One region of the Halochromatium sp. NSM3 genome, then DNA from elsewhere that is predicted to be linked to it. Evidence: predicted binding sites of a transcription regulator. Region 1 holds the regulator's gene; each other region holds the start of a gene.
The links. The regulator sigma-54, encoded in region 1, starts transcription at its own class of promoters, with help from an activator protein. The targets are predictions, from matches to a motif close to TGGCANGNTNCNTGCTT.

Region 1 (4,209 bases):
CGACGAGATGCTGGTGCATCACGAGTCTGACCGCCGGATCAAGAAGATCATCGCCATCGGCCAACCGGTCCGCTATCGTCAGCGCTTGGATGATGACCCGGACGAGGTGACCGGGCAGGCCTTGCGGATGGAGTACGAGGCCGAGCGTGAAGAGCTGACCCTGATCGATGAGGCGGTGCTGATCCAAGCGAAAGACCGTTTCGCCAGCGACCGCATCGTCTACAACCGCATCACCGAGCGCGTGACCGCAGGCATGAGCGCCCAAGGCTATGAGCGGGTCAAGATTCGGCTCGAGCCCGAATCCACGCCCGAGCCGGCGCCCGCGCAATGATGCCGACCCTCGAGGCGCGCGCGCTGGCCAAGACCTATCGGCGGCGGGCCGTGGTCAATGGTGTCGACCTCAGTGTCGACGCCGGCGAAGTGGTGGGCCTGCTGGGGCCGAACGGCGCGGGCAAGACCACGAGCTTTTATATGATCGTCGGCCTGGTCAGCGCCGACGCCGGACGCATCCTCCTCGACGGCGAGGACATCACGCATCGGCCCATGCACGCCCGCGCGCAGCGGGGGCTGAGTTATCTGGCCCAGGAACCCTCGGTCTTTCGCAAACTCAAGGCGCGCGATAATCTGATGGCGGTGTTGGAGATGCGCGCCGAGAGCAGTCGCGAGGATCATCGCCAGCGCTGTGACGAGCTGCTCGATGAACTGGGCATCAGCCATGTTGCCGATTCGCTCGCGCTGAGCCTCTCCGGAGGCGAGCGCCGACGCCTCGAGATCGCCCGCGCGCTGGCGCTCGAGCCCAAGATCATGCTGCTCGACGAGCCCTTCGCCGGCGTCGATCCGATCGCGGTGGGCGATATCAAAGGCATCATCGGCCATTTGCGCGATCGGCGCATCGGCGTGCTCATCACCGACCATAACGTCCGCGAGACGCTGGATATTTGCGACCGGGCGTACATCATCAACGCCGGCGAGGTGATTGCCGCCGGCGCTCCCGCCGCGTTGCTGCAGGACCCGCAGGTGCGGGCCGTGTATCTCGGTGAACATTTTCGGCTGTAAAGCACCTTGGCCGTCGAGCAGGCTTTTCGACTAGACTTCAAGGTTCCATCAAGCCTTTCGCACTCGTATCAACGCTCGGCATGAAGCAAAGCATCCAGCTCCGTCTTGGTCAGCAGTTGACCATGACGCCGCAGCTCCAGCAGGCGATCAAGCTGCTGCAGCTCTCCACGCTCGACCTGCAGCGCGAGATCCAGGATGCGCTCGAGTCCAATCTGATGCTGGAGTCGGCAGACGAGGGCGAGACCGAGCGCGAGGGCGCGCCCGCCGAGACCCGCGAGGAGAGCGAACGCCAGCGCCATGAGGCCGATGCTGCGGTTGACGCCGAGGTTCCGGCCGAGTCGAATGCGCTGCCCAATGATCTGCCGCTCGACAGCGATTGGAGCGATACCTACGACAGCGAAGCCAGCGAGCAGTATGCCGGTCCTTCGGCCTCGGCCGGGGTCGGCTCGGGCAATGAGGTCGACCTGTTCGCCCAGCAGTCGCGGCCGCAGACGCTGCACGACCACCTCGAATGGCAGCTCAATCTGGGCCATCTCGGGGCGCGCGACCGACTGATCGCCGAGGCGCTGATCGATGCCATTGATGCCGATGGCTACCTCCGGCTCGATCCCGCCGAGCTTCTGGAGACGCTGGATCTCGAGGATCTCGAACGCGATGAGATCGAAGCGGTCTTGCACGCCGTCCAGGCCCTCGATCCGCCCGGCATCGGCGCCCGCGATCCGCGCGAGTGCCTGTTGCTGCAACTGCGCCAGCTCCCCGCAGAGACCCCGCATCGGGCCGGCGCGCTGATGATCTGCGAGAAACTGTTCGATGCGCTGTCGCGCAACGATCTCGATGAGCTGCGCCGCCATACCAAGCTCTCGGACCTGGAACTTGGACGCGCCCTGGCGCTGATTCGCTCCTTGCAACCAAGGCCCGGGGCCTTGATGAGCGAGCATCGTCCGGACTACGTCATCCCCGATGTGCTGGTGCGCAAGCGCGCCGGCAGTTGGCAGGTCGAACTCAATCCCGACACGCAGCCTAAACTGCGAGTGAACGAGGACTATGTGAAGCTGATTCGACGCGCCGATAATGGCGCCGAGAATACCTGCCTCAAGACGCATCTGCAGGAGGCCCGTTGGTTCATCAAGAGCCTGTTGAGCCGCAACGACACCGTGCTGAGGGTGGCGGCCAAGATCGTCGAGCTGCAGCACGATTTCTTCGAGTACGGCGAAGAGGCGATGCGTCCGCTGATCCTGAGAGACGTTGCGGAGTCGCTTGAACTGCATGAGTCAACCGTCTCGCGCGTGACCACTCAGAAGTATATGCACACCCCACGTGGTACGCTCGAGTTCAAGTACTTCTTTTCCAGCCATGTCGGCACCGCTGCGGGGGGCGAATGCTCGTCCACCGCCATCCGTGCCTTCATCCGCAAACTGGTCGCCGCCGAGGCGGCCAACAAACCACTGAGCGACAGCAAGATCGCCGGCATCCTGTCCGAACAGGGCATCAATGTCGCGCGCCGTACCGTCGCTAAATACCGCGAGGCCATGGGTATCCCACCCTCGAACGAGCGCAAGCGCCTGTAGCGGTCAGCGTCACGTGCCGCTACGGTGCGCTTGCAAACCCAGGAGTGACACTATGCAAATCAACCTGACGGGTCATCATGTCGATATCACCGAGCCGCTGAAGGGCTACGTCGACAGCAAATTCGAGCGCTTGGAACGCCACTTCGATCATGTGATCAAAGTGCATGTGATCCTCAGTGTCGAGAAACTGCGGCAGAAGGCCGAGGCCCGCATCCACATGAATGGGGCCGATGTCTTCGCCGATGCGGTTCACGAGGATATGTACGCAGCCATCGATGGGCTGATCGACAAACTCGATCGCCAGGTCCTGAAGTACAAGGAAAAGCGCCAGAGTCATCGCGGCGCATCGACCAAGACGCAGGCCGAGGGTGAAACCGTCAGCGGCGAGCCTGGCGACGAACTCGACGACGAGCGGGAGCCGCTGCACTAAGCGAGCGCCTGGACGCCGGTGCCGGAGTCCGACGCGCGCTGGTCGGCTCCGGCCTCTTTTTTTATCTGAACGGCAGAGGCGCCTGTCGATGGCGCGCGACTCCGATTCCTTTTGGAGCAACAGTTGATGCTTCCCCTGACGTTAATCACAGAGCCACGTATCCGCTGTCGTGTCGAGGTCACGAGTAAGAAGCGGTTGCTGGAATCCTTGGCCGAACTCTTGGCGCCGGTAGGTCCGCACTGTTCCCCGTCTGCGGTCTTCGACCTGCTCAATGAGCGTGAACGGCTCGGCAGTACGGGGTTGGGCGAGGGGGTCGCGCTACCGCATGCGCGCATCGCCGGTATCGACGATGCCGTGGGCGCCTTCGTCCAGCTCGATCAGGCGGTGGGCTTCGACGCGCCGGATGATCGGCCGGTCGATCTCGCCTTTGGTCTGCTGGTCCCGGAAGCGGCGACCGAGGCCCATCTCAGCCTCTTGGCCGGGTTGGCCGAGCGCTTCAGTGATCCACGCTTGCGCGCGGCCTTGCGCGAGGCGAATGACGCCAGCACCGTGCTGGCCTTGCTGCGGCGCTGAGGTCAGCGCTGAATCCGTTCACGCCGATGCCACCCGTCGATACGCTCCAAGGGTTGGTCGCGCAGCTTGGACCGCGCCTGCGCCTGCGTTGGCTGACCCCCATGCCCACGCAGCCACTGGCGCTGGTCAGCGACGATCTGCCAGGCGGCGCCGCGCAGAGTCTCGTCGGCTCGCTGAACTGCATCCATCCAAACCGCCTGCAGGTGCTGGGGCTCGCCGAGATGCACCATCTCGAGGATCTGAGTCAGGCGTCCGCGCGCGAGACGATTGAGCGCCTGTTTGCCGCGCGCCCGGCGGCGGTAATCTTCGCTCAGGACATCGAGCCTCCGGCGCATTTTCTGGCGCACGCTAAGCGCTCGGGTACGCCGCTCTTGGCGTCGCCGACCTCCGAGGAGGAGATCGTCGATCGGCTCCAGTATTTCCTGACCTATGCCCTGGCCGAGCGCACCACCTTGCACGGGGTCTTCCTCGAGGTGCTGGGCATGGGGGTGCTGTTGGTGGGCGACCCCGGTGTCGGCAAGAGCGAACTCGCGCTCGAGATGGTGGTGCGCGGGGGGCATCGGCTGATCGCGGACGACGCGC
Region 2 (4,209 bases), on a different contig from region 1:
GTTAATCTGGCTCAACGACTGCGCTCCTTGCGTCGGCGCCCGTCTCGCCAGCATGTCGCCCTGATCCTGGTCGAACTCAAGCGTTACAACTTGATCAACGCCGTGCTTGGTCCCCAATGTGGCGACACCTTACTGGTGGAAACCGCGCGTCGATTGCGCGAAATCGCCGATGAATACGGGCGCGTTAGCTGGAACCGCTGGTGCGGGGATCTGCTCCCCGTTCGCACGGGTGGGGCTCAGTTCGCCCTGCTCATGTCGCGCGAGACCGTTCGGGACTCCGTTGAAGAGATCGCCCAAGTCCTTCAGAAACGGTGCTCCGAACCGTTAATGCTCGCTGGCGAAGAGGGTTTCCCGACCGCGAGTGTAGGCGTCGCATTAAGCAATGAGTCCTCTCGACGGAACTTGTTGCAAGACGCCCATGCCGCTCTCAGTCACGCCAGCGCCTTGGGAAAGCTTGTGGAGATTGTGGATGGTAAAATCGAGGCCGAGGAAATTGAATCGTTTCAAACCGAACGCGAGCTTCATTCCGTTGTTCGTAAAAGCAACGGCGCCTTGCCTCATCTGCCCGAATTTAAGGTGTACTATCAGCCCATCGTGACACTCAAAACGGGTCGCATAAGCGGATTTGAGGCACTAGTGCGCTGGCAGCATCCGAAAAAGGGGTTGGTATTACCGATCGAATTCGTACCCGTCGCGGAAAGCAGTGGCATGATTGTCACTATCGGCAACTGGGTATTGCTGGAAGCTTGTCGCCAAATGCAAGCCTGGCGGGCCGAGTTCTCCGACCTGCTCATCAGTGTCAACCTGGCAGCGCCCCAACTCATCCATCCACAGACGTTGAATTACCTCGAAACGGTTTTAAAAGTTACCAATCTTCCTCCCGCAGCCTTGAAGCTAGAAATCACCGAGAGCGCCACGATTAACCATCTCGAGACCGCGCTGAATGTGCTCAGCGTCAGTCGCTCATTGGGTGTCAATATAGCGATTGACGATTTTGGTACAGGTTATTCTTCGTTGGCGTATTTGTCGAAATTCCCTGTCGATATCCTGAAAATTGATATGGCCTTTGTTCGCAACATGGACGCGAGCACCCTTGACTCCAGCATTCTGCGCTCAATTGCCAGTCTAGCCAAAGACATAGGCCTGAAAATTATTGCCGAGGGCATCGAAACGCCCCGGCACCTGGAGATACTGCGTGAATTACAGTGCGACTATGGCCAGGGTTATTTATTTGGTAAGCCACAAACGGCTTCCGAGGCGGAAGTACTCTTACGATCCCAGCCGGTCTGGTAGATGAGTGTCACAAACAACTCATCACCACCTCATACACCCCGCCAATCACTACTAACTCATCCTCCCCCTTGAGCATCCCTGGCAGCAGGCTGTTGTAGAAGAACACCTTCGGCAGCGGTACCTGTGTCTCAAGGATGTAGTCTCCGAACTCGCAAGCCCGCTCGCGGTTGCTGGTGAAGCTGTTGAGGTTGTTCAGCAAGACGCGACGCGGCTCACCGTTGAATCCAAGCCTCGCGCCTGCCGGCCGCTCCTCGATCTCATCAAACAGATCATGCTCGCCGATGCGGTTGATGCCCCGGTACAGCGTCAGATGGGTCTCTTCGGGATGCTGGCGCACCAGTTCGTACTGGCAATAGGTATAGAGCAGGTCGAGCTGCGCCTCGAGGGCATTGGTAGCGTAGAGGCCCTGGGCGCCCTGCGCCAAGTAGCGATGATAGGCGTCATCATCGCCACCGTTGAGCGGGCCGCCATGATGGCGCGCGAGGAGCCCGAAGCGCGTCTCGACCCAATGCTTGAGCACAGCCCCCTCGCGCCCATCGGCGTCGAACGACCAGCCGCGCACCATGCGCAGATAGTTGGCGTTGCGCCGATATTTCTTGACCCGCTCCGCAGCGAGGCCCGCAGCCTCCAGATCATCCAGACAGAAGTGCGCGGCCATGTAGTCGACGAAGCGCTCGGCGCGCTCGCGCGATTGCTCGATCGGCGCTAGGAGCTGGAACAGATCTTGATGAAAGGCACGGATGCCATCGATCTCGAGCGCGACCGGATGCGCCTGATAGGTCAGCCCGCCCAGGATGACCGCTGGCAGATTGCAACGATTGATGGGCAGACGCGCACCCGCCGGCAAGGAGGGCGGAGGGCTCAACGACTGCTGATGCCGATATTGATGCTGGGACTGGGGCTGATGTTGTGGCTGGGACCGAGGTTGAGACTGGGGCATGTCGGGGTTGGAACGTCGGCTGTCGGTAGACACACAAAGGCGGCGGCCTTGTTATCTATGCTACCAAGATGAAAAACGGCTGGACGCACCAAGTTCTCCTTATTTTTCAAATCACTAAAGAATTTTAGATAGCCTGGCACAGACTGTGCTTAATCCCCGGTGAACGAACCTTCTGTTCATCAGCCCGACAGGGCATCCAACCGGGAGAATCTCATGGCAATGCGTCAATGCGCCATCTACGGCAAAGGCGGAATCGGCAAGTCCACCACTACTCAAAACCTCGTCGCCGGCCTCGCTGAACTCGGCAAAAAGGTCATGATTGTCGGCTGCGACCCGAAGGCCGACTCGACCCGTTTGATCCTGCACGCCAAGGCACAGGACACCATTATGCACCTCGCCGCTGAAGCCGGCTCGGTGGAAGACCTGGAACTCGATGACGTGCTCCAAGCCGGCTATGCCGGCATCAAGTGCGTCGAGTCCGGTGGCCCGGAGCCTGGCGTTGGCTGCGCCGGTCGCGGCGTCATCACGGCGATCAACTTCCTTGAAGAGGAAGGCGCCTATGAAGAAGACCTCGACTTCGTCTTCTACGACGTGCTCGGCGACGTGGTCTGCGGCGGCTTCGCAATGCCGATCCGCGAGAACAAGGCGCAAGAGATCTACATCGTCGTCTCCGGCGAGATGATGGCCATGTTCGCGGCCAACAATATCGCCAAGGGCATCGTCAAATACGCCAGCTCGGGCTCGGTGCGTCTGGCCGGCCTGATCTGCAACAGCCGCAACACCGCGCGCGAAGACGAGCTGATCATGGAGCTGGCCCGTCAGTTGGGCACCCAGATGATCCACTTCGTACCGCGCGACAACGTTGTTCAGCGCGCCGAGATCCGCCGCATGACGGTCATCGAGTACGACCCAAGCTCGAAACAGGCTGGTGAGTACCGGCAGCTCGCACAAAAGATGATCGACAACACCAATTTCGTGATCCCGACGCCGATCAGCATGGATCAGCTCGAAGATCTGCTGATGGACTTCGGCCTCATGGAAGGCGAGGACGAGAGCATCATCGGTAAGACCGCCTCTGAAGAGGCCGTCGCCGCCTAAACCAGGCCGCGCGCTCGACCCGATTCCCTGGTCCCTCCCCTGCTCCTCGACGGAGCGGTGCCGAGGGGCTCTCATTCGATTCTTCAACGCGCGTCGGTCCGCAGATTGGCGGCGGCGCCGATGAGAGGAACGCCTAAATGGCAACAATGACACGTGACGAGACCCAAGCCCTGATCCAAGAGGTGCTCGAGGTCTACCCCGAGAAGGCGAAGAAAGACCGCGCCAAGCATTTGGCCGTCAATGATCAGTCGATCGAACAGTCGAAGCAGTGCATCACCTCCAACCGCAAGTCCCAGCCCGGCGTGATGACCATCCGCGGCTGTGCCTATGCCGGTTCCAGGGGCGTGGTCTGGGGTCCGATCAAGGACATGGTGCACATCTCCCATGGCCCGGTCGGCTGCGGCCAGTACACACGTGCCGGTCGTCGCAATTACTACACCGGCATGACCGGCGTGAACACCTTCGGCACCATGAACTTCACCTCGGATTTCCAGGAGAAGGACATCGTCTTCGGCGGCGACAAGAAGCTGGCCAAGATCGTCGATGAGATCGAACAGTTGTTCCCGCTCGTCAAGGGCATCTCGGTGCAGTCGGAGTGTCCGATCGGTCTGATCGGCGATGACATCGAATCGGTCGCGAAGCAGAAGACCAAGGAGCTGAACAAGCCGGTCATTCCGGTGCGCTGCGAAGGCTTCCGCGGCGTCTCGCAATCGCTCGGCCATCACATCGCCAACGACGCGATCCGCGATCACGTCGTGCACAACCGCGACAATGACGACAGCTTCGAGACCACGCCTTACGATGTCGCCATCATCGGCGACTACAACATCGGCGGTGATGCCTGGTCCTCGCGCATCCTGCTCGAGGAGATGGGGTTG
Region 3 (4,209 bases), on a different contig from region 1:
GGGTGCGCTCGTCGTCGATGTGGGCCTGGGCCAGCTCGCAGGCCTTGCCGAGGGCGACGATCGCGGCACTGTTCTCGGTGCCCGCGCGCCGGCCGCGCTCCTGATGACCGCCGCGTAGCAGTGGGCGGAAGCGGGTGCCCCGGCGCAGATAGAGCACGCCGATGCCTTTGGGTGCATGCAGCTTGTGCCCGGACAGCGAGAGCATGTCGATCGCGGTGGTCTTGAGGTCGATCGGCAGCTTGCCGACGGCCTGGACCGCGTCGGTGTGGAACATGACGCCGGCCTCGTGCGCCATCTCGGCCATCTGCTCGACCGGAAACAGGGTGCCGGTCTCGTTGTTGGCCCACATCACCGAGACGATGGCGACCTGATCGCTGAGTAGGGATTGATAGTGCGCGAGGTCAAGCCGGCCCTGCCCATCGACCTTGAGGCTGTGGACGGTATAGCCGTCCTTCTCGAGATACTCGCAGAGGCTGAGGACCGCCGGGTGTTCGACCACCGTGGTGATGATCTCGCGCCGCTCGGGCTGGGCCTTGATCGCCGACAGAATTGCGGTGGAATCGGATTCGGTGCCGCAGGAGGTGAAGACGATCTCGGAGTCGAGTTCAGCGCCGAGCAGCGCCTGCACCTGCTGGCGCGCGGTCTTGATGGCGCGCCCGACGCGGTCGCCAAATTGGTGCATCGAGGAGGCGTTGCCGAACTGCTCGCTGAAGTAGGGCAGCATGGCCTCGACCACCTCGGGCGCGACCATGGTGGTGGCGTTGTTGTCGAGATAGATGCCGGTGGTGGTTTGCTTGCTGGACATGCTGGTTGGGCTCATGGTGTTGGCTGTTGGGTTACCCCGCTCAGGCGCGCTGAACTGCTGCCCTGCCCATGGCCTGGGCTGGAACCACGCGGACCAACTCACCGAGGTCTTCGCAGATGCGCTCCTGAATCCCCTCGAGCGTGACCGAGGCGAGCTGGCAGCCGGAACAGGCACCGACCATCTTCACGAACACGTTCTTGCCGTCGACGTCGATCAGCTCGACATCGCCGTGGTCGCGCTGCAGATTTGGGCGGATCGCTTCGATGGTCTGCTCGATGCGGCGGATGCGGGCCAGGTTGCTGAGCTTAGGGCGGGGCGCTGCGGTGTGCTCAGGAGCGGGCTCAAGTGCGGCTGCGGGAGCGGGCGCAGAGGTCTGCGAACGCGTTGACATGACCGGCATGCCAACGGCAACCCGCTTGCGCTCAGGGGCTTTAGCGGGCGGCGCCGACGGCTGAAAGCTTCGCCCTTGCTCGGCGAGTACGCGCGCAAGCACCTCTTCGACGCCCTCATGACAGGCCGAGCAGCCGCCGCCGGCCTTGGTGTAGTGGGTGACTTCTTCGACGCTGCTGAGGTTGTTGGCGCGGATGGTCTCCTCGATCAGCACCTCGTCGACGGCGAAGCATTTGCAGATCATGGCGCCTTCTGCGTGATCGTCGCTCCAGACCTCGCCGCGATAGTTGGCGACCGCCGATTGCAAGGCCTCACGGCCCATCACCGAGCAGTGCATCTTCTCCGGCGGCAGGCCGTCGAGATAGTCGGCGATGTCTTGATTGCTGACCTTGAGGGCCTGGTCGAGCGTCATGCCCTTGATGAGTTCGGTCAGCGCCGAGCTGGAGGCGATCGCCGAGCCGCAGCCGAAGGTCTGGAAGCCGGCGTCGAGGATGGTTTCGTTCTCCGGGTCGACCTTCAGGGTCAGGCGCAGCGCATCGCCGCAGGACAGGGAGCCGACTTCGCCGATCGCATTGGGCTCAGCGACGGCGCCGGCGTTGCGCGGGTTGAAGAAGTGCTCTTTGACGGTGTCTGAATAATCCCACATGGTCTGGCTCCAGGCTCGAGTTGAAGGCGGCGGCTGGCGCTGAACGGGCGCCGGGCGGTGCGATTGAGAATCCGCATTGCTGTATCTTTAAGCAAATCTCGTGCCTAGCGTGGATCAGCTCTTACTGTATTGATTATTAAGGATATTCAGGATGAGGTGGTACGCCGATGTCGGGCTTATGACAGAGGGATTGTCGCCTGCGCAACGCGCGGACGTGTGCAGTGCAGCCTAAGCCTTGGCGAGAGTCGGGTCGCTGTGCTTGAGGATGTTGTCATCCGGTGGGATCAACTCAATCCTCGTCGCTGACCTCGGCGAGGACGAGTCCGGTGGCGCTGTCGAGGTCGCGGGTGAAGCGTAGGCAGTGCTCGCTGGCGTCGATCAGGTAGAGGTTGAAGCCGTCGGATTCGCGCATGGGCTCGATGCCGGCACTGATGTCGTCATCGAGACAGTGGGTGAAGTGATGGTCTGGGAAGGCATCGCGCAGTGCCGCGACCGAATCGCTGCTAAGGCCAGCGCGGCCGATGATGGCCTCGATCTGGTCGAGAAAGGTCGTGGTGATCATGGCGTGGATAGCCCCCCTCGTTTGCGGCGTTGCGGCGAGCAGCGCCTCCAGTTGCCAAGCGTCCTTATGCCGCTTCAAGCCTCTTCTGGCGTGCGCTCGAAGTGGACTCGTGCCTCGGTGTCCATACCCATGATCTTCGCCAGCCAGGGCGGGGCCTTGTCGGCGAGGGTGCGCGAGAGTTCGGCGATGTGCTCGCGGGCGTTGCCCATCTGTGGACGCTTGATCGGGTGGATGTCGCGCTTGACCACCTTGGCGGCGGCCGGGCCGCCGATCGAGGCGACGTAGAGCACCTGGCAGTCGGCGATCAGCGAGGCGCGATAGCTGTTCTTGTCGTCTTGCAGCTCGCCGGCGGTCGGGTCAATATCGCGGCAGTCGATGAGCTTGAAGCTGTCGGCGGAGACTTGATAGACCAGGAAGCGTTGGCAGGAGCCGAAGTGGCCGTCGAGCAGCTCGCCGCCGTTGGAGGCGCAGGCGACGCGGATCGAGTTGGGCAGTTCGCCGTCGTTGTAGGGCTCGGGCTCGGGTGCCGGCTCGATGTCGCTGCCGCCTTGGCCTTTGAGGCGGGCGAGGGCCTCTTTGAGCGAGGCGCTGTCGATCTCGGCGAGTTCGCCATCGGCGGCTTGCTTGAGGGCCTTGACGGTGAGTCCGTCGAGGCTAGCGGCGGTTGGCGGGAGGCCAACGGCATCGGCGAGCACGCGCAGGAGTCGGGCGATGTCGGTGTCCGGAAGCGCGCGGGCAGCGAGGCCGATGCGTAGCGCGATCTCTTCGGATAAGGTCGGTGGGGTCATCGGTGGCTCCTTTTTTGGCGTCAGTGGTCGCTGAGACTGTGGGCTGGGTGCAGGCAGAGGCTGCCGGGTAGCGTCCGCCGGGGGACGCCGTGAATCCGTCATCCGTCCTTGGAGGCGCGAGCGCAGCATCCTTGCTGCGCACACCCCCGGCGGGCGCCACCCGACAGCCTCTGCTCCCGTGTCTTAGGCGGGGACGATGCAGTCGTCTTCCATGCAGGCGTCGAGGCACTGCGGGTCGGCGTCGTCGCACTCGGTGCAGGTGCTGGCGTCGATCTTGTAGGTGCCTTTGAATGGGGTGATGCTGTCGGTTGGGCAGACCGACTCGCAGTCGCCGCAGGCGGTGCAGAGGTCGCGGATGATTTGAAAGGCCATGAGGTACCTCCGGATGAGGAATGGTGGTTGCCGAGGCGCCCGAGGTGGAGCGCGCGTCGCGCACTAACGGAATTGCTGATGTGCGTCAGTCGCTTAGCTCTCGGCGCGTTTGAAGCGCAGGGTGGTCGGAAAGCTCGGCGGTGGGCTGACCGGGTCGATGTACCAGCGCGAGCCGTCGGTGAGTTCGACGGCGCCGCCCCAGGCGTCACTGGTATCGGTCTCGACGCTGGCGATGGTCTCTTCCATGTCTTTTTTGGCGACGTAGAACAGCAGTCCACCGCTGTCGTTTCTTCGGATCATCACATTAGGCATGGTGTGTCTCGTGTCTCATGCGATGGCCGACCCCGGGAGCCCGAGGTGCGGCTCCATGGGGTCGGTCATTGACTGCGGCTAGCGGACCAGGTCGTAACCGAAGTCGGTGACGCCCATCTCGGTGGTTTCTTTGTCCAACTGCTCGAGCACGGCGTTGACCAGCGTGGTCAGCATGTACATCGCGCCCTCATAGCCCCAGGTGGTCATCCGGTGCAGGTGATGGCGGTCGAAGATCGGGAAGCCGATCCGGATCAACGGCACCTCGTGCGCCTTGCCCTTATGCAGGGTGTCGCGCTGGATGAACTTGCCGTAGCTGTTGCCGATCAGGAAGTCT
Region 4 (4,209 bases), on a different contig from region 1:
CGCCGCTCGCTAGCAGCGGCGCTTGAACCAGCCGGTGAGGCTGAAGCGCTCGCGCGTTGCGGGCTCTACCTCATGCAGAAAACGGGCGCTGAAGAAGGTGACCAGGCGACCGCCTTCGGGGAGGATCAGCTCGCTCGCCTCAGGATGGTTCGGATCGGTGTAGAGACGCAGCGCGCCGCCGTCCCGGGCCTGCCAAGCCTCGTTTAGATAGAGGATGCAGCTCAGCGTGCGCTCGCCGATGCCGCGAAATTGGTCCAGGTGCTTGCGGTAATAGGTGCCAGGCGGATAGACCGCCAGGTGCGCCTCGAGTTCGTAGAGGCCGAGGAGCAGGCTGCGGTTGATCGCCAACCGCAGCTGTTCGAGCTGGCTCCAATAGAGCCGCTGGGCGGCGCTGAGATCGCTGGGCTCAAGCCAGGCGACGCAGTCGGTTCTGACCTCGTCGCGGACTTCCAAATTCTCGCCACGGCCAATACCGGCACGCCGGAAGTGTCCCGCCTGCCATTGCTGTTGCGCCTCATGGCGGAGCTGGCTGATGTGCAATGGCGCGAGGAAGTTGTCGGTCATGCACCAGCCTTGATCGGCGAGAGTGGCGGCGATCTGCTCGGCGAGTGCTGGCGGTCGTTCGGGCGGGCCGGTGCGCAGCATGGTGTGCAGGATTCGCATGGTGATCTTGGGCCTCGGTTGCTAGTAGATCGAGTCGATGGTGGAGGAGGGCTGTGTGGTCGGGGGCTCTTCGGTAGACGAGGCGGCTTCGCCCACCGTCGGGCAATGCCGCTGCCGGAAGGCTAAAGCTGGGGATGATAACGGCGTCTTTGAACTCACAGAGGAGCTCGGATGAGCACTGGAAAATTGTTTGTGACGGTCTTCGTTGCGGTGCTGCTCGCCAATGCACTGACGGTGTTGCTGTTGTTCGGCGCGCGCGGCCTGCTGCCCGATGTCGGATTGCCAGTACTGAGCGAGAGGCAGCAGCGCGGCGCTACCGAGTCGGGCGCTCCGAACGAGGAGATCGCCAGCCAGTGGGTGCCGGCGATCCAAGAGCGCATCCGCCAGTTCTGGGTGCATCCGGCTGGCACCTGGGAAGGCAACGCACCGGTCGTCAATGTGCGGCTCGAGCCCGGCGGCAGCGTCATCAGCAATCAGGTCAAGATCGTCACTAGCAGCGGCAATCCGAGGTTCGATCAGTCGGTTGTGAATGCGATCTATGATGCCTCGCCCCTGCCGGTGCCGAGCGGGCCGGACTTCGAGCCGTTCCGCGATTTCAATCTGGTGCTGCGTCCCTGACGGCTACCGCCGCTCAAGCCCGCTCTGCTCCGGCATATCCCGTCTCGGGTGTCTGCTCGCTCAGAAGCGGTCTGGAAATGCTGCATTGGCTGGCGATCACTTGCAGAGGATCAGCTCACCAAATTGGTGCAGAATGCCGCACCAAATTGCCGGCTAGCGTTCACTTTTGGTGCGCGGCAGCGCGGCGAGTCTGCGCTAGACTCTGAATCTAGCCTCGATATCAGTCGATTAGCTTCCTGGCTCAGGGCTTGCTTCGGATCGCTCGTTGGCGTCTCATGCCAACGGTTCGCGTTTCAAGACTCATCACCACAGGAGACTCCTGGATGATTTCGATCCCGTCTTTCAAACCCCTGCTGCTCAGTGCCGGCATCGCGCTCGGGCTGACCGCGTCGCTATCCGGATTCGCCGAAGACGCCGCGCCCGCAGCGGATCAGGCCAACGATGAGACCATCAAGGTCGGTGTGCTGCACTCGCTCTCCGGCACCATGGCGATCAGCGAGACCACACTCAAAGATACAGTGCTGATGCTGATCGAGGAACAGAACGAGAAGGGCGGGGTGCTTGGCAAGCAACTCGAGGCGGTAGTGGTCGATCCGGCCTCGGACTGGCCGCTGTTCGCCGAGAAGGCGCGCGGTCTGATTGAGCAGGACAAGGTCGCCGCCGTCTTCGGCTGCTGGACCTCGGTCTCGCGCAAATCGGTGTTGCCGGTGTTCGAAGAGCTGAACGGCCTGCTGTTCTATCCGGTGCAGTACGAGGGCGAGGAGTCATCGAAGAACGTCTTCTACACCGGCGCGGCACCGAATCAGCAGGCGGTCCCGGCGGTCGATTATCTGAAGGACGAACTCGGCGTCGAGCGCTGGGTGCTGGCTGGGACCGACTACGTCTATCCGCGCACCACCAACAAGATCCTTGAAGCCTACCTGAAGCAGAACGGCGTGGCGGAAGAGGACATCATGATCAACTACACGCCATTCGGACATTCCGACTGGCAGTCGATCGTCGCCGAGATCAAGAAGTTCGGCTCCGAGGGTAAGAAGACCGCCGTGGTCTCGACCATCAACGGCGACGCCAACGTGCCTTTCTACAAAGAGCTGGGTAATCAGGGCGTCTCGGCCGAAGACATCCCGGTTATCGCCTTTTCGGTCGGCGAGGAAGAACTCTCTGGCATCGACACCGGCCCGCTGGTCGGCCATCTGGCGGCCTGGAACTACTTCATGAGCGTGCCGACCGACGAGAACGACGCCTTCATCGAGACCTGGCACGCGTTCATCGATAACCCGAAACGGGTCACCAACGACCCGATGGAAGCGCACAAGATCGGCTTCGATCTCTGGGTACAGGCGGTCGAGAAGGCCGGTACCACCGACACCGATGCCGTTGAGAAGGCGATCGTCGGCTTGAGCACCAGCAATCTCAGCGGTGGTACCGCTAAAATGCTGCCCAATCACCACATCACCAAGCCGGTGCTGATCGGCGAGATCCAAGACGACGGTCAGTTCGCGATCGTCTATCAGACCGAGGACGAGGTGCCGGGCGACGCTTGGTCCGATTACCTGGAAGGCTCCAAGGATCTGATCGCCGATTGGACGGACCCGATCAACTGCGGCAACTACAATACCGAGACTAAAAAGTGCCTCGGTGCCGAGCAGTCGGCCAAATAGGCCTGTTGGCCCAAGCGCCGTGACGCTGAGAGCGGCTGCGGCCCTAGCCAGGGATGGCGTCGACCAAGGCGATTGCCGGATAATCCGCCTCAAACTCGATCCGAATGGCGCGACAGTGTCCACCTCTAGCCATCCAACTTCAGCGTTGACCCCTTATGTCACCTCGCACGGTCGATGAGCGTTATGTCTAGGTTTGCGTTGGGCGGCAGTGGCCCCGTCCTGGCGAAGATGCTCGGCCTCTTGCTGTTGCTGAGCATGGCCACGAGCAACGCAACCGACAGCCAGGCGACAGATTCCGCCTCAAGCCCGGCGGAACTCGCAACCAGCCCAGCAGACAGCCCGACAATCGAGTCTGCAACTGATCGAGCAAACGATCCGACGACCGAGTCCGCAGTTGACCTAGCCACTGGGCTCGAAGCGCCTGTTTCGCAGTTGACGGAGACCTCGTTCAAGGCCAAGGAGGCCGCCGCGCGCGCCATCGCGGAAACCGGCGATCCGCGTGCGATCCCGCTGCTGAAGGCACTGCTCGCCGGTGATCTCTATTATCGCAAGGACGATGACCGCATCGTCTATGTGCAGCCAGCGGGCAGTGGCTGGGCCTTGACCGATGCGCTCACCGCCGAAGCCCTCGGCGAGGTCGGGCGCCGCGATGTGCGCAAGATCACGATCAACAACCGCATGCGCAGCGGGCTGCGTACCTCGATCGCGGCGCTGACCCTGGCCAGCCCGGACCCCGCCCTGCGCGTGCGGGCGGCGCGCGAGATGGTGGGTAGCGATGATCCGACCGTCATCACCGCCGTGCGTGCGCAGCTGGCGGTTGAAGACGACAAGCAGGTCGCGGACGCGCTGGACTTGGTGGTGGCCATCGCCGATCTACAGCAGCCAGAGGCAGACCGCCGGTTGGCGGCCATCGAGGCGCTGCATGGCAATCTCTATCCACAGGCGCGCAATGCCCTGAATGCGCTGGTCGCATCGGAGCAAGACCCGGCGGTGCTCACTGCGGCCAAAGCCGCGCTGGATGCGATCGATCGCAAACGTCAGTTCAACAGCAGCGTCGAGACCCTATTCTTCGGTCTTAGTCTGGGCTCGGTGCTGGTGCTGGCGGCGATCGGGCTGGCGATCACCTTCGGTGTCATGGGCGTGATCAACATGGCCCACGGCGAGCTGATCATGATCGGCGCCTACACCACCTATCTGGTGCAGCAGGCGATGCCTGGCCTCACCGATTGGTCACTGCTGGTCGCGGTGCCGGCCGCCTTCTTGGTCT

Region 2: the regulator sigma-54 is predicted to act here: its motif matches at 2,368-2,384, upstream of nifH (nitrogenase iron protein).
Region 3: the regulator sigma-54 is predicted to act here: its motif matches at 1,931-1,947, upstream of nifU (Fe-S cluster assembly protein NifU).
Region 4: the regulator sigma-54 is predicted to act here: its motif matches at 1,519-1,535, upstream of urtA (urea ABC transporter substrate-binding protein).

The regions. Positions count from the first base shown of each region.
Region 1 covers NZ_JCAQIA010000002.1:98,754-102,962, reverse strand. Annotated here, with positions in the region: gene lptA (lipopolysaccharide transport periplasmic protein LptA) at 1-331, shown strand, start outside; gene lptB (LPS export ABC transporter ATP-binding protein) at 331-1,056, shown strand; gene AC54T3_RS01640 (RNA polymerase factor sigma-54) at 1,137-2,624, shown strand; gene hpf (ribosome hibernation-promoting factor, HPF/YfiA family) at 2,677-3,054, shown strand; gene AC54T3_RS01630 (PTS sugar transporter subunit IIA) at 3,181-3,627, shown strand; gene hprK (HPr(Ser) kinase/phosphatase) at 3,654-4,209, shown strand, end outside.
Region 2 covers NZ_JCAQIA010000046.1:2,237-6,445, forward strand. Annotated here, with positions in the region: gene AC54T3_RS15395 (EAL domain-containing protein) at 1-1,293, shown strand, start outside; gene AC54T3_RS15400 (NAD(+)--dinitrogen-reductase ADP-D-ribosyltransferase) at 1,301-2,158, opposite strand; gene nifH (nitrogenase iron protein) at 2,447-3,331, shown strand; gene nifD (nitrogenase molybdenum-iron protein alpha chain) at 3,469-4,209, shown strand, end outside.
Region 3 covers NZ_JCAQIA010000046.1:8,573-12,781, reverse strand. Annotated here, with positions in the region: gene nifS (cysteine desulfurase NifS) at 1-805, opposite strand, end outside; gene nifU (Fe-S cluster assembly protein NifU) at 846-1,841, opposite strand; gene AC54T3_RS15435 (DUF6129 family protein) at 2,131-2,481, opposite strand; gene AC54T3_RS15430 (dinitrogenase iron-molybdenum cofactor biosynthesis protein) at 2,478-3,191, opposite strand; gene AC54T3_RS15425 (DUF362 domain-containing protein) at 3,375-3,563, opposite strand; gene nifT (putative nitrogen fixation protein NifT) at 3,657-3,875, opposite strand; gene nifK (nitrogenase molybdenum-iron protein subunit beta) at 3,954-4,209, opposite strand, start outside.
Region 4 covers NZ_JCAQIA010000016.1:38,361-42,569, reverse strand. Annotated here, with positions in the region: gene AC54T3_RS08725 (2OG-Fe(II) oxygenase) at 10-663, opposite strand; gene AC54T3_RS08720 (cell envelope integrity TolA family protein) at 835-1,281, shown strand; gene urtA (urea ABC transporter substrate-binding protein) at 1,605-2,942, shown strand; gene urtB (urea ABC transporter permease subunit UrtB) at 3,126-4,209, shown strand, end outside.